One region of the Frigoribacterium sp. AC512 genome, then DNA from elsewhere that is predicted to be linked to it. Evidence: predicted binding sites of a transcription regulator. Region 1 holds the regulator's gene; each other region holds the start of a gene.
The links. The regulator HspR, encoded in region 1, represses chaperone genes until heat shock. The targets are predictions, from matches to a motif close to AAGTTGAGTCNNNNNGACTCAACTT.
Positions count from the first base shown of each region.

Region 1 (3,929 bases):
CCGAGGGCGAGGCCGAGGGCACAGAGCCGCTCAGCGCCGACGACGAGGCCATCCTCGACGCCGCCAGCCGCGACCTCGTCGCGGACATGCGCCAGGACATGCTCCGGGCGCAGGCCGAGCTGGTGAACTTCCGGCGGCGCGTCGAGCGCGACCGCGAGGCGAACCGCGAGGCCGTGGTCGCCGAGGTCGTGCGCTCGCTCCTCCCCGCGCTGGACGACCTCGCCCTCGCCGAGAAGCACGGCGACCTGGCCGAGGGCCCGATGGTGATCGTGGCGCAGAAGATCCGCGGCGGGCTCGACAAGTTCGGGCTCGTGCAGGTCGGCGAGAAGGGCGAGGTCTTCGACCCCACCATGCACGACGCCCTGGTCCAGCTGCCGAGCGCCGACGTCACGGTCAACACCGTGGCCGACGTGATCGAGCCGGGCTACAAGATCGGCGACCGGGTCATCCGGGCCGCGAAGGTCGCGGTGCACACGCCGCAGTAGCGGCATCCGCGACGCGAGTCGCGACGGGCGGTGGGCTCCTCGAGAAGGGGCCCGCCGCCTCCCACATTCCCCGGCCTGTCGCTCGTGAGCGACGGCACAGAGACAAGAGAGGAGGTGCCGGATGGCCAGCCAGGACTGGTTCGACAAGGACTTCTACGCCGTTCTCGGTGTCTCCAAGGACGTCACGGCGGCAGAGCTCAAGAAGGTCTACCGCAAGCTCGCCCGCAAGTACCACCCCGACTCCAACCCCGGCGACGCAGCCGCGGAGGCGAAGTTCAAAGAGGTGAGCGAGGCCAACTCGGTGCTCTCCGACCCCGAGCAGCGCCGTGAGTACGACCAGATCCGGGCCATGGGCTCCGGCGCGCGCTTCACCGCGGGCAGCGGCGGCCCCGGCGGCGGCGGGGGCGGCTTCGAGGACGTCTTCGGCGGCATGTTCGGCGGCGGGCAGCCCGGCGGCGGTCGCCCGCAGTACCGCCAGCAGGGCGGCGGCGGCTTCGACGACATCTTCGGCGGCATGTTCGGCGGCGGAGGCGGCGGCTTCGGCCAGACGAGCGGCGGCTACCGCGGCTTCGGCGGTCCGCAGAAGGGCCGCGACATGACGGCCACGACGACGCTCGACTTCCAGACGGCCGTCGTCGGCGAGACGATCTCGCTGCAGGGCGCCAACGGCCGGCCGATGAAGGTCCGCATCCCCGCGGGCGTGCACGACGGCCAGAAGATCCGGCTGCGCGGCAAGGGCGAGCCCAGCCCCGACGGCGGCGAGGGCGGCGACATGGTCCTCACCATCGCCGTGCGCAAGCACCCGGTGTTCGAGCTCGACGGCCAGAACCTGCGCCTCGACGTGCCGGTCACGTTCGCCGAGGCCGCGCTGGGCGCGACCATCGAGGTCCCGACGCTCGGCGGCGACCCCGTGCGGCTGCGCGTCGCACCCGGCACCCCCTCCGGTCGGGTGCTGCGCGTCAAGGGCCGCGGCGTCGTCACCAAGTCGGGCACCGGCGACCTGCTCGCCACCGTCCAGGTGGCCGTGCCGTCGCACCTCAGCGACAAGGCGAAGGAGGCGGTCGAGGCCCTGGCCGCGGCCCTCCCGGCCGAGAACCCCCGCGACGACCTCATCGTCAGGGCCCGCGCGCAGGCGTGACGACCATGGACGAGAACTCGCCGCTCTTCGCCATCGCGACCGCCGCCGAGCTCGCGGGCATGCACGCCCAGACGCTCAGGCAGTACGACCGTCTCGGCCTCGTCGTGCCGCAGCGGACGGCGGGCAAGTCGCGCCGCTACTCGATGCGCGACGTCGTCCAGCTCCGCGAGATCGGCCGGCTGGGCGGCGAGGGCGTCTCGCTCGAGGGCATCAAGCGCATCCTCGAGCTCGAGAACCAGGTCACGTCGCTGCAGTCGCGGGTGCGCGAACTCGAGCGGGCGCTGGCCGACGAGCTGGTCAACCGGCCAGGTGCCCGGGTCTTCGCCGCCGGCGAGAGCGGAGTCGTGCCCCTGCGGCACGGGTCGCGCCCGCAGCGCCAGACGTCGGTCGTCGTCTGGCGTCCCCAGCAGCACTGACCAGCCGGGTCTCGACTCCCTCGCAGGTCCCGACCGTCTCGTCCGGGGCGACGCCGTCCCCGTCGTTCGCCGACGCCCGGGCGTCGGCGTCGTCCGCCCTAGGCTGTCGTCGTGCCTGACCTCGACTTCGCCGCGCTCCGCCGCTGGCCCGACGTCGAGGCCCACGACCTCGTCGCGTGGGACGCGACCGACCGCCTCCTGCTGGACGAGGCGCAGGAGGCGTTGGTCGCGTCCCCGACGGAGGTCGCCGTCATCGGCGACCGCCACGGCGCCCTCACCCTCGGGGCGGCGGCCCGCGGGGCGACCGGGCTGCGCGTGCACCAGGACGCGTTGCAGGGCGAACGTGCGCTGGCCGCGAACGCCTCCCGGCTCGGGGTCGCGCCGACGTGGCAGCAGCACCCGCTCGACGCGTCGCTCGTCGAGGGCGCTCGCGTGGTGCTGCTCCAGCTGCCTCGCGAGCTCGACGCGCTCGACGAGGTGGCCGGGCTCGCGGCCCGCTCCGCGCCTCCGGGGGTCGTCCTCTTCGCCGGCGGGCGCGTCAAGCACATGACCCTCGCCATGAACGACGTGCTGCGCCGCCACTTCGGCGACGTGCACGCGTCGCTCGCCCGGCAGAAGTCGCGGGTGCTGGTCGCGTCGCGGCCGTTGCCAGGCCCGGGAGGCGCATCAGGCGAGGCGGGCGCAGGAGGCGCGGGCTGGCCCCGCGAGCAGCGGCACCTCGACCTCGGCCTCACCGTCGCCGCGCACGGCCGTGCCTTCGCGGGCACCTCGGTCGACATCGGCACCCGGGCGCTGCTCGGGGTGCTCGCCGACGCGCTGCCCGAGGCCCGCGACGTGGTCGACCTGGGCTGCGGCACCGGGGTGCTCGCCGCCTCCGTCGCCCTCGCCCGGCCGGGCGTGCAGGTCGTCGCCACCGACCAGTCGGCCGCGGCGGTGGCGTCGGCGGGCGCGACGGCGAGGGCCAACGGCGTCGGCGACCGCGTGCGCGTGGTCCGCGCCGACGCGGGCGACGCCCTGGCCGAGGGGTCGGCCGACCTGGTGCTGCTCAACCCGCCGTTCCACGTCGGGGCGGCCGTGAACACCGGGCTCGCACCGCGGCTGTTCGACGCGGCCGCGCGGCTGCTGCGTCCCGGGGGCGAGCTCTGGACCGTCTACAACTCGCACCTCGCGTACCGACCTGCGCTCGAGGCGTCGGTCGGGCCCACCCGGCAGGTGCTGCGCACGCCGAAGTTCACGGTCACGGCGTCGACGCGTCGCTGACGTCGGCGACGTCCGGCCCGCCCGCCCCGTCGAGGTCGCTCGCGACGTCCGGGTCGTCCAGGGCCACCGACGCCGCGATGTACGCGAGCAGGGCCTGGGCGTAGGCGTCCTCGGCGTCTGCGGCGGTGAACACCCGCTCGTCGCCGTCGATGACGACCCTCACCTCGCTGTCCCCGGTGCCGACACGCGTCAACGACCGGAACGCACGCGACAGCAGGAGGCGCAGCTGGTCTTCCCGAGGCAGCCACAGCGAGTCGTCGGCCGCCACCGAGTCCAGCGCCCACTCGGTGGTGCCGTTGAAGCCGAGCACGGTGCCGGTGGGGTGCTCGTGCGCCTCGATGGTCATCTCGCTCAGCGTGAAGACGTCCTCGGCGAAGCCGACGGTGTCGATCACGAAGCGGTCTCCCGTGGCGGGGCGCCACCGCAGCCCGCTGTCGGCGAGGCGGCGGGCGAGGTCGACGTCGATCATGCGTCCATCTTGCGCCCGACGCGCCGTCACGACCCGCAGGCCGTCACATGAGGCATATACCATCAGTGCATACAAGCGCTAGAGGAGGCGGCATGAGGAACGAAGCAGCAGGGCACGGTCCCGGCACGGTGGGGCGGCGAGCGCTCCTGATCGGCGGCGCA
Region 1 covers NZ_OZ409850.1:3,296,412-3,300,340, forward strand. The annotation lists gene ACZZ97_RS15240 (nucleotide exchange factor GrpE) at 1-485, shown strand, start outside; gene ACZZ97_RS15245 (DnaJ C-terminal domain-containing protein) at 607-1,623, shown strand; gene ACZZ97_RS15250 (heat shock protein transcriptional repressor HspR) at 1,629-2,039, shown strand; gene ACZZ97_RS15255 (class I SAM-dependent methyltransferase) at 2,151-3,299, shown strand; gene ACZZ97_RS15260 (pilus assembly protein CpaE) at 3,277-3,768, opposite strand; gene ACZZ97_RS15265 (right-handed parallel beta-helix repeat-containing protein) at 3,861-3,929, shown strand, end outside.

Region 2 (3,929 bases), 130 kb from region 1:
AACCCGGCGATCGCGACCCTCGGTGCCGCGATCATCGCCTACTACTCGTTCGTCGGCTTCGAGACGAGCGCCAACGTCGCCGAGGAGGTGCGCGACCCCAGCCGCGTCTACCCCCGCGCCCTGTTCGCCTCGCTCGCCACCGCGGGCGTCGTCTACGTGCTCGTCGGGCTCGCCAGCTCGATCGCCCTGCCCGCCGAGGAGCTCAGCGACTCGACCGGCCCCCTGCTCGCCGTCGTCTCGGCGTCCGGCGTCGGCGTGCCCGAGTGGATCTTCAGCCTGATCGCGCTCGTGGCCGTCGCCAACGGTGCGCTGCTCACGATGATCATGGCGAGCCGCGTCACCTACGGCATGGCCGACCAGGGGCTGCTGCCCCGCCCGCTCGCTGCCGTCCTGCCGCGTCGCCGCACCCCGTGGGCCGCGATCCTCGTCACGACCGCCGTGGCGATGGTCCTGACCACGGTGGGCGACATCAGCGTGCTGGCCGAGACGGTCGTGCTGCTGCTGCTCTTCGTCTTCATCAGCACGAACGTCGCCGTGCTCGTGCTGCGCCGCGACCGGGTGGAGCACTCGCACTTCAGGGTCTGGACCGCCGTGCCCGTGCTGGGCACCGCCTCCTGCGTGCTGCTGCTCACCCAGCAGAGCGGCCGGGTGTGGCTGTTCGGGGCCGTCCTGCTCGCCGTCGGCACGGTGCTCTTCTTCGTCGCCCGCGCCGGGTCGCGTCGTGGCTCGCGTGCCGCCGCCGACCCCGCGGAGTAGACGGAGACCATCGCCGGCCGGCCGGCCGCCGCGACCACCCACCGCCGCCACCACCGACACCCAGGGCACCGGAGCCCCGACCAGAGGAGCAGCCATGCGAGAACTGAAGATCGTCGAGGCGCTGAGCGCCGTCGAGAACGCCTCACAGCTCGACCCGCTGATCGACAAGGTGGCCGGGGTGGTCGACGCCGTGGTCCAGCCCCGCGCCCTCAAGGACCTGCTGCACGGCGTGCCCGCAGGGCACCCGCTGCACCCTGTGCTGGTGCTGGTGCCGACCGGCGCGTGGATCAGCTCGGCGGTGCTCGACTTCGTGCCCGGCCAGGAGAAGGCGTCGCGAGCGCTGGTCGGCGTCGGCGTCCTGGCCGTCGCCCCCGCCGCCCTCGCGGGCTTCGTCGACTGGGCCGCGTCGCACGAGCAGCAGAAGCGCACCGGCCTCGTGCACTCGGTCGCGAACCTCGTGGCGACGGGCCTCTACGGCGCCTCGTACCTCCAGCGGGTGCGGGGGAAGCAGGCGAGCGCCAAGCTCCTCGGCCTCGCAGGGCTCGGCGCCGTCGGCCTCGGCGGCTTCATCGGCGGGCACCTCGCCTACCGCCAGGCCGTCGGAGCGAACCACGCGGAGGACGTGCCGCACCTCGTCAGCCCCGGCTGGCACGCCGTCACCCGGCTCGACGCCCTGCCCGAGGGCGAGCTCACCGGGCTCGAGCTGGACGGCCAGCCGCTCGTCGCCCTGCGGCGCGGCGACGAGGTCGAGGTGCTCTCGAGCGTCTGCAGCCACCTCTCGGGACCGCTCTCGCAGGGCGAGGTCGTGCTCGACGCGGGCCGCCCCGGCGAGGCCTGCGTGTCGTGCCCGTGGCACGACAGCGTCTTCTCGATGCGCACCGGCCAGGTCGTGCACGGTCCGGCCACGTCCCCGCAGCCCGTCTTCGAGACGCGCGTCGTCGACGGCGCCGTCGAGGTGCGGCTGCCGAACGCGGGCTGACCCGAGGAGGCGCCGCCCCGGCCCGTAGGGCACCTGCAGGAGGCGCGTCAAGGGCCGGACGAGGCCTCCGGCCGGTGATTGCGTGGAGCCATGAGACGACTGCACTACGCGGGCGGCTACATGCTGCTCGGCGACACCACCTGCAAGGCCGTGCTGCGGTATGCACGAGCGCTGGCCCGGTCCGGCACCTCCGACATCGTGTCGGTCCCGGTCGTGACCGAGGGCGGCAGCCGCGCCTACGCGCACCTGCTGATCGGCCCGGCCAGCCAGATCTTCTCGACCCCCGTCGAGAACGGCACGGAGGAGCGGGAGGACGACGAGGTCATCCGCGAGCTCGAGGAGGCGACCCTGCGGCTCCAGCCCGGCCGCCCCTCCTGGCCGGAGGAGATGGCCGACATCCCCGACCTGGACTTCGACGGCTACGACTTCGACGCCGCCCACGACCCGGGCGCGGACGAGGAGGACGAGCCGCAGCTGAGCGCCCACACGCACGGGCCGGAAGGATCCTCGTAGAGGTCGGACCCGCAGGTTGAGTCGGTTCCGCTCAACTTCGGAGCCGAGACGGGAATGCGACGGGGCCTCCTGCGTTGACTTGAGTCTTACGCACTCAAGTTCACCCAGGAGGTCCCGTGCCTGCACAGTTCGGCTCCGGCAGCAGCGACTCGTTCGACGAGTTCCTCGCCCGCCTCATGAACGGCGCCCGGTCGTCACAGCCCGGCCGACCGGTCGACATCTCGCGGCTGCTCAGCAGCAGCGCCCACGGCGTGGTCACCCGCGCCGGCGAGTTCGCCACCAGCCACGGGCACGCCGAGGTCGATTCGCTGCACGTGCTCCGGGTGCTCCTGGACGAGTCTCCCGCCGCGGACGTCGTCCGCCACTCCGGCGCCGACCGCGACGCGCTGCTGCGCGCCGTCGACAGCCGCCTCCCCGGCCCCTCGTCGGACACCCCCAGCACCGCGTCGCTCACGCCGGCGGCCCAGCGCGTGCTGCTGCAGGCGGCGCAGGCCGCCCGCGCGTTCGGCTCGACCTACGTCGATCCCGAGCACCTCTTCTTCTCGCTCGTCGTCGACCAGCAGTCGACCGCCGGCCAGCTGCTCGCCGCCGCGGGCGTCACCCCGCAGGCGCTCCAGGCGTTCGTCCGGGACGGGTCGCCGACCGGCGACGCCGCGGGCACGAGCGGCGCGAGCCACGCGGGCGGCGGAACCCGGGCGGGCGCGCCGGCGACCGGCGAGGCCGGCGCGACCGGCGCCTCCTCGACGCCGACCCTCGACCAGTACGGCAGCGACCTCACGGCCCGCGCCCGCCGAGGCGAGATCGACCCCGTCATCGGCCGCGCCGACGAGATCGAGCAGGCCGTCGAGATCCTGCTGCGCCGCACGAAGAACAACCCCGTGCTGATCGGCGAGCCCGGCGTCGGCAAGACCGCGATCGTCGAGGGACTCGCCCAGCGCATCGTCGACGGCGACGTCCCCGAGCTGCTGCAGGGCAAGCGCGTCGTCGCCCTCGACCTGCCCGGCATGCTCAGCGGCACCCGCTACCGCGGCGACTTCGAGGAGCGCCTGACCACGGTCGTCGACGAGATCGCCGCGCACCGGGACGAGCTGATCGTGTTCCTCGACGAGATCCACACGGTCGTCGGGGCCGGCGGCGGCGGCGAGGGCGCCATGGACGCCGGGAACATCCTGAAACCACGTCTCGCGAGGGGCGACCTGCACCTCGTCGGGGCGACGACGCTGCGCGAGTACCGCACCATCGAGAAGGACGCCGCCCTCGAGCGCCGCTTCCAGCCCGTCCAGGTGCCCGAGCCGGGCGTCGACGACGCGGTCGCGATCCTGGCCGGCCTGGCCCCGCGGTACGAGGCCCACCACGGCGTGACCTACAGCCCCGAGTCGCTGCGCGCGGCCGTCGAGCTGTCGGCCCGCTACGTGAGCGACCGGTTCCTGCCCGACAAGGCGATCGACCTGATCGACCAGGCGGGCGCCCGTCGTCGGCTCCGTCTCGGCGCCCGTGAGGGCGTCGACGTCGCAGCGCTCCAGGCGCAGCTCGCCGAGCTCGAGTCGTCCAAGCGCGCCGCGGTCGCCGCGGAGCGCTACGAGGAAGCCTCGCAGCTGCGCGACGAGCTCGAGGCCGTGCAGGCCCGGCTCGACGCCGTCGGCGACGAGCAGGCCCTCGAGGCCACGCAGGAGGCGCCCGG
Region 2 covers NZ_OZ409850.1:3,167,021-3,170,949, reverse strand. The annotation lists gene ACZZ97_RS14635 (APC family permease) at 1-756, shown strand, start outside; gene ACZZ97_RS14630 (Rieske (2Fe-2S) protein) at 851-1,735, shown strand; gene ACZZ97_RS14625 (hypothetical protein) at 1,826-2,248, shown strand; gene ACZZ97_RS14620 (ATP-dependent Clp protease ATP-binding subunit) at 2,365-3,929, shown strand, end outside.
Region 2: the regulator HspR is predicted to act here: its motif matches at 2,325-2,349, upstream of ACZZ97_RS14620 (ATP-dependent Clp protease ATP-binding subunit).

Region 3 (3,929 bases), 940 kb from region 1:
GGTGACGTGCGGGTTGCCGTCGCGGTCGCCGCCGATCCAGCTGCTGAAGCGCATGAAGGCCGGGGCCGCCACCGGCTGACGGCCGGCCGCGTCGCCGTTGAGGCGGTCGTCGAGCACCCGGTACACGTGCGGCACGACCTCGAACAGGGTCTGGTCGAAGACGTTCATCGCGGTGCGGACCTCGTCGAGCGGGGTCGGCCGCGTGGTGCGCAGCGGCGAGGTGCGCCACAGCACGTCGATCTCCTCGAGGAGGCGACGCTCGGTCTCGAGCAGGTCGGCCGTGCTCTGCGCGGCGTCGCGCTCGTCGAGCAGGTCGCTGATGCGGCGGATGGTGCTCGCGACCGCGCGGCGGCGAGCCTCGGTGGGGTGCGCGGTGAAGACGGGCTGGAACCGCAGCGACTGCAGACGCGCCGACGCCTCCTCGGCCCCCAGCTCCTCCACGAGCCGCTCGACCGCGGCGGGCAGCGAGTCGGCGCGCTCGCGGCGTCGGCGCAGCACGCGCACCCGGTGGTGCTCCTCGGCGAGGTTGGAGAGGTGGAAGTAGACGGTGAAGGCCCGGGCGACCTGCTCGGCGCGCTCCTGGTCGAGCTCCGCGACGATCTCGCCGGCGCGGTCGACCGGCTCGGCCGAGTCCGTCTTGCCGGCGTGGCCCGCGGTCGCGTCCTCGTAGGCGGAGATGACGGCGGCGCGCAGGCGCTCGACGTCGGCCAGCAGGTCGGGGCCGCCTGCCTCGGTGAGCACGCGCCCGAGCAGGCTGCCCAGGAAGCTGACGTCGGCGCGCAGGTCGGTGTCGACCGCCCCCCGGACGTCGTCTCGGCTGGCTCCGTCGGGTCGCTTCGCGGTGTCGGTGTCGGTCACGGGACCATCATGGACGAACTCGGGGGCAGATGACGCCGTGTGCCGAGAAGGCAGCGCGAGGCGGACGGCTGCGAGGATGGCCGGGTGACCGACGAGACCCCCCTCCGCCGCCCGCGACGCCGACCCGACGTCACCCAGCTCGACCTCGTCGGCGGCCCCGAGGCGATCGCCGTGACCTTGCACGAGCCCGACCCGCGCTGGCCCGACGTCTTCCGCGAGCACGAGCGACGCATCGTCGACGCCCTCGCGACGACCGGCACGCAGGCCGACGTCGAGCACATCGGCTCGACCTCCGTGCCCGGGCTGGCCGCCAAGCCGATCGTCGACGTCGTCGTCGCGGTCGACGACGTCACCGCCGAGGAGGACTGGCTCGACCCCCTGCTCGACGCCGGCTACCTGCTGCGCGTCCGCGAGCCGGGGCACCGACTGGTGCGCACCCCCGAGCGCGACGTGCACGTGCACGTCTACGACCGCGGCGCTCCTGCGGTGGCCGACTACCTCCTCCTGCGCGACCACCTGCGCCACGACGACGACGACCGTGCCCTCTACGAGCGGACGAAGCGCGCCCTGCTCGAGCGCCGCTGGGACGACATGAACGACTACGCCGACGCCAAGACCGACGTGATCACCGCGATCAAGGGCCGGGCGAGGGAGGCGCGCGAGGGCTGACGGGACCCGCCCCCGCAGCTACGCTGCCGCCATGGACCGCAACGGCCGCATCTACGAGACCGCGTTCGCCGACGTGTACCCGCTCTACGTCGCGAAGGCCGAGCGGAAGGGCCACACGCGCGCCGAGGTCGACACGGTGGTCACGTGGCTGACCGGCTACGACGACGCCCGGCTCGCGGAGCACCTGGCTTCACGGACCACGTTCCGCGAGTTCTTCGCCGCCGCCGAGCTGAACCCGCGGGCGTCGCTCGTGACCGGCGTGATCTGCGGCGTGCGCATCGAGGAGCTCGACGACGAGCTGATGCAGCAGATCCGCTGGCTCGACAAGCTCGTCGACGAGGTCGCGCGGGGGCGCGCCATGTCGAAGGTGCTGCGCGAGGGCTGAGATCGCTCGCCGGGCTGCCAGCCAGCACGAGCCGGTTGACTGGGCTGCATGAAGACGCTCATCGTCACCGCCCACCCTGACCCTGAGTCGCTCACCGCCGGCATCGCCGAGCAGCTCCGGACGGCGCTCGAGCCCGCCGAGGTCGAGGTCGCCGATCTCGCCGCCGAGGACTTCGACCCGCGGTTCGGCGCCGCCGACCGGCACAGCTACCGGGTCGGCGGGGAGTTCTCACCTGACGTCCTGCGGGAGCACCGCCGACTCGACGCCGCCGACCACCTCGTGCTCGTCTTCCCGGTCTGGTGGTGGTCGATGCCGGCCCTGCTCAAGGGCTGGGTCGACCGGGTGTTCGTGAACGGCTGGGCGTTCGACGTGAGCGCGCCGGACGCGGAGGGCGGGATGCGACGCAACCTGGGCGGGCTCACGATCCACCTCCTCCTCGTGGCCGGCGACAGTGCCTCCACCTACGAGAGGCACGGCTACGAGCAGGTTCTCGAGACGCAGATCGGGCACGGGATCGTCGACTACGTCGGCGCCCGACGCGGCGCCACGGCGTGGGTCCACGACTCCGAGCGCGACGACGACGCAGGTCGGCGGAAGGCGGTCGAGGAGGCGGTGGCCCAGGTGGCTGCGGCGGTCCGGGGCGCCTGAGGCACCCCCGGTCGTTCCTCTGAGCGAACTCCGAGCCTGATCTGAGCGATCTCCGAGCTACGAGCCGTGACGCCGTCCTAGCATCGAGTCACCGAGTTGAGCCGCACCGGCTCAACTCTCGACAGACACCGACTCCGTCACGGAAGGGGACTCTTCATCATGGCAATGACCTTCGATCCTTTCACCGAGCTCGACCGCCTCGCCGGCAGCCTGCTCGCGACGCGGCAGGGCCCGCGGCAGATGCCCGTCGACCTGTACCGCGACGGCGACCGCTACGTGCTGTCCGCCGACATGCCGGGCGTCGACCCGGGCAGCGTCGACGTCGACGTCGACGGCCAGGTGCTCACCGTCAAGGCGCAGCGCACGGCCGACGCCCGCACCGGCGCGCAGTGGCTCGCGAAGGAACGCCCGCACGGCTCGTACCTCCGCCAGTTCAGCCTCGGCGAGGGCGTCGACGCGAGCGGCATATCGGCCCACTACGACGCCGGCGTCCTCTCGATCGTCATCCCGGTGACGCAGAAGGCCGCCCCGCGCCGCATCGAGGTGACGACCAGCCCCGCGACGGCCGTCGAGACGGGCTCGGGCACCGCCCCGGCAGGAGCCGGCTCGGCACCGGCTGACGGGCCACGGGCCGACTCCGCGACGGCGCCGGCCGACGCGTAGGAGGCGCGGGTGAGCACGTTCGCGCTGCAGGCACTCGCCGAGCCCGAGGGCGAGCACCGGGCGTACTGGGACCCGTCGGCGGACGCCGACGACTGACGCGTCCGGGAGTCCCGCCCTCGAGCACCCCTTAGTGGACCGTGCACCCCGTCGTTCGGAGGTGCACCGTCCACTACGGGGTGCCTCGCTGTCGGGCGACGACGCGCAGCGCCGTCGCCGCGCAGGCCGCCGCCGGTCAGCGGCGCGAGACCCGCTCGTCGCCGCCGACGATCGTCCGCACGGTGTCGGTCGAGATGCGGTCGTCGCGTGCCGGTCCCGTCGTCTCGGCCGCCGCCTCCTCGGCACCGGCTCCCGTGGCGGCCGCGTGGGCCGCGTCGCCGTGGCCGTCGGCGCTCATCGTCGACTCGTCGAAGGGCGAGTCGCCGGCGAGCACGCGCTCGACCTGGTCCGTGTCCACCTCGCGGGTCCAGGTGCCGACGAGCAGCGTCGCGACCGCGTTGCCGGTGAAGTTCGTCAATGCGCGGGCCTCGGACATGAAGCGGTCGATGCCGACGATCACCCCCACCCCGTCGACGAGGTCGGGCCGGTGCGCCTGCAGGCCGCCGGCGAGGGTCGCGATGCCGGCTCCCGTGACGCCCGCGGCGCCCTTCGAGGCGATCATCATGAAGAGCAGCAGCGAGAGCTGCTCCCCCACGCTCAGCGGCGTGCC
Region 3 covers NZ_OZ409850.1:2,352,745-2,356,673, forward strand. The annotation lists gene ACZZ97_RS10695 (phosphoenolpyruvate carboxylase) at 1-858, opposite strand, end outside; gene ACZZ97_RS10700 (GrpB family protein) at 943-1,527, shown strand; gene ACZZ97_RS10705 (DUF2200 domain-containing protein) at 1,559-1,912, shown strand; gene ACZZ97_RS10710 (NAD(P)H-dependent oxidoreductase) at 1,961-2,560, shown strand; gene ACZZ97_RS10715 (Hsp20/alpha crystallin family protein) at 2,726-3,223, shown strand; gene ACZZ97_RS10720 (cation:dicarboxylate symporter family transporter) at 3,456-3,929, opposite strand, start outside.
Region 3: the regulator HspR is predicted to act here: its motif matches at 2,654-2,678, upstream of ACZZ97_RS10715 (Hsp20/alpha crystallin family protein).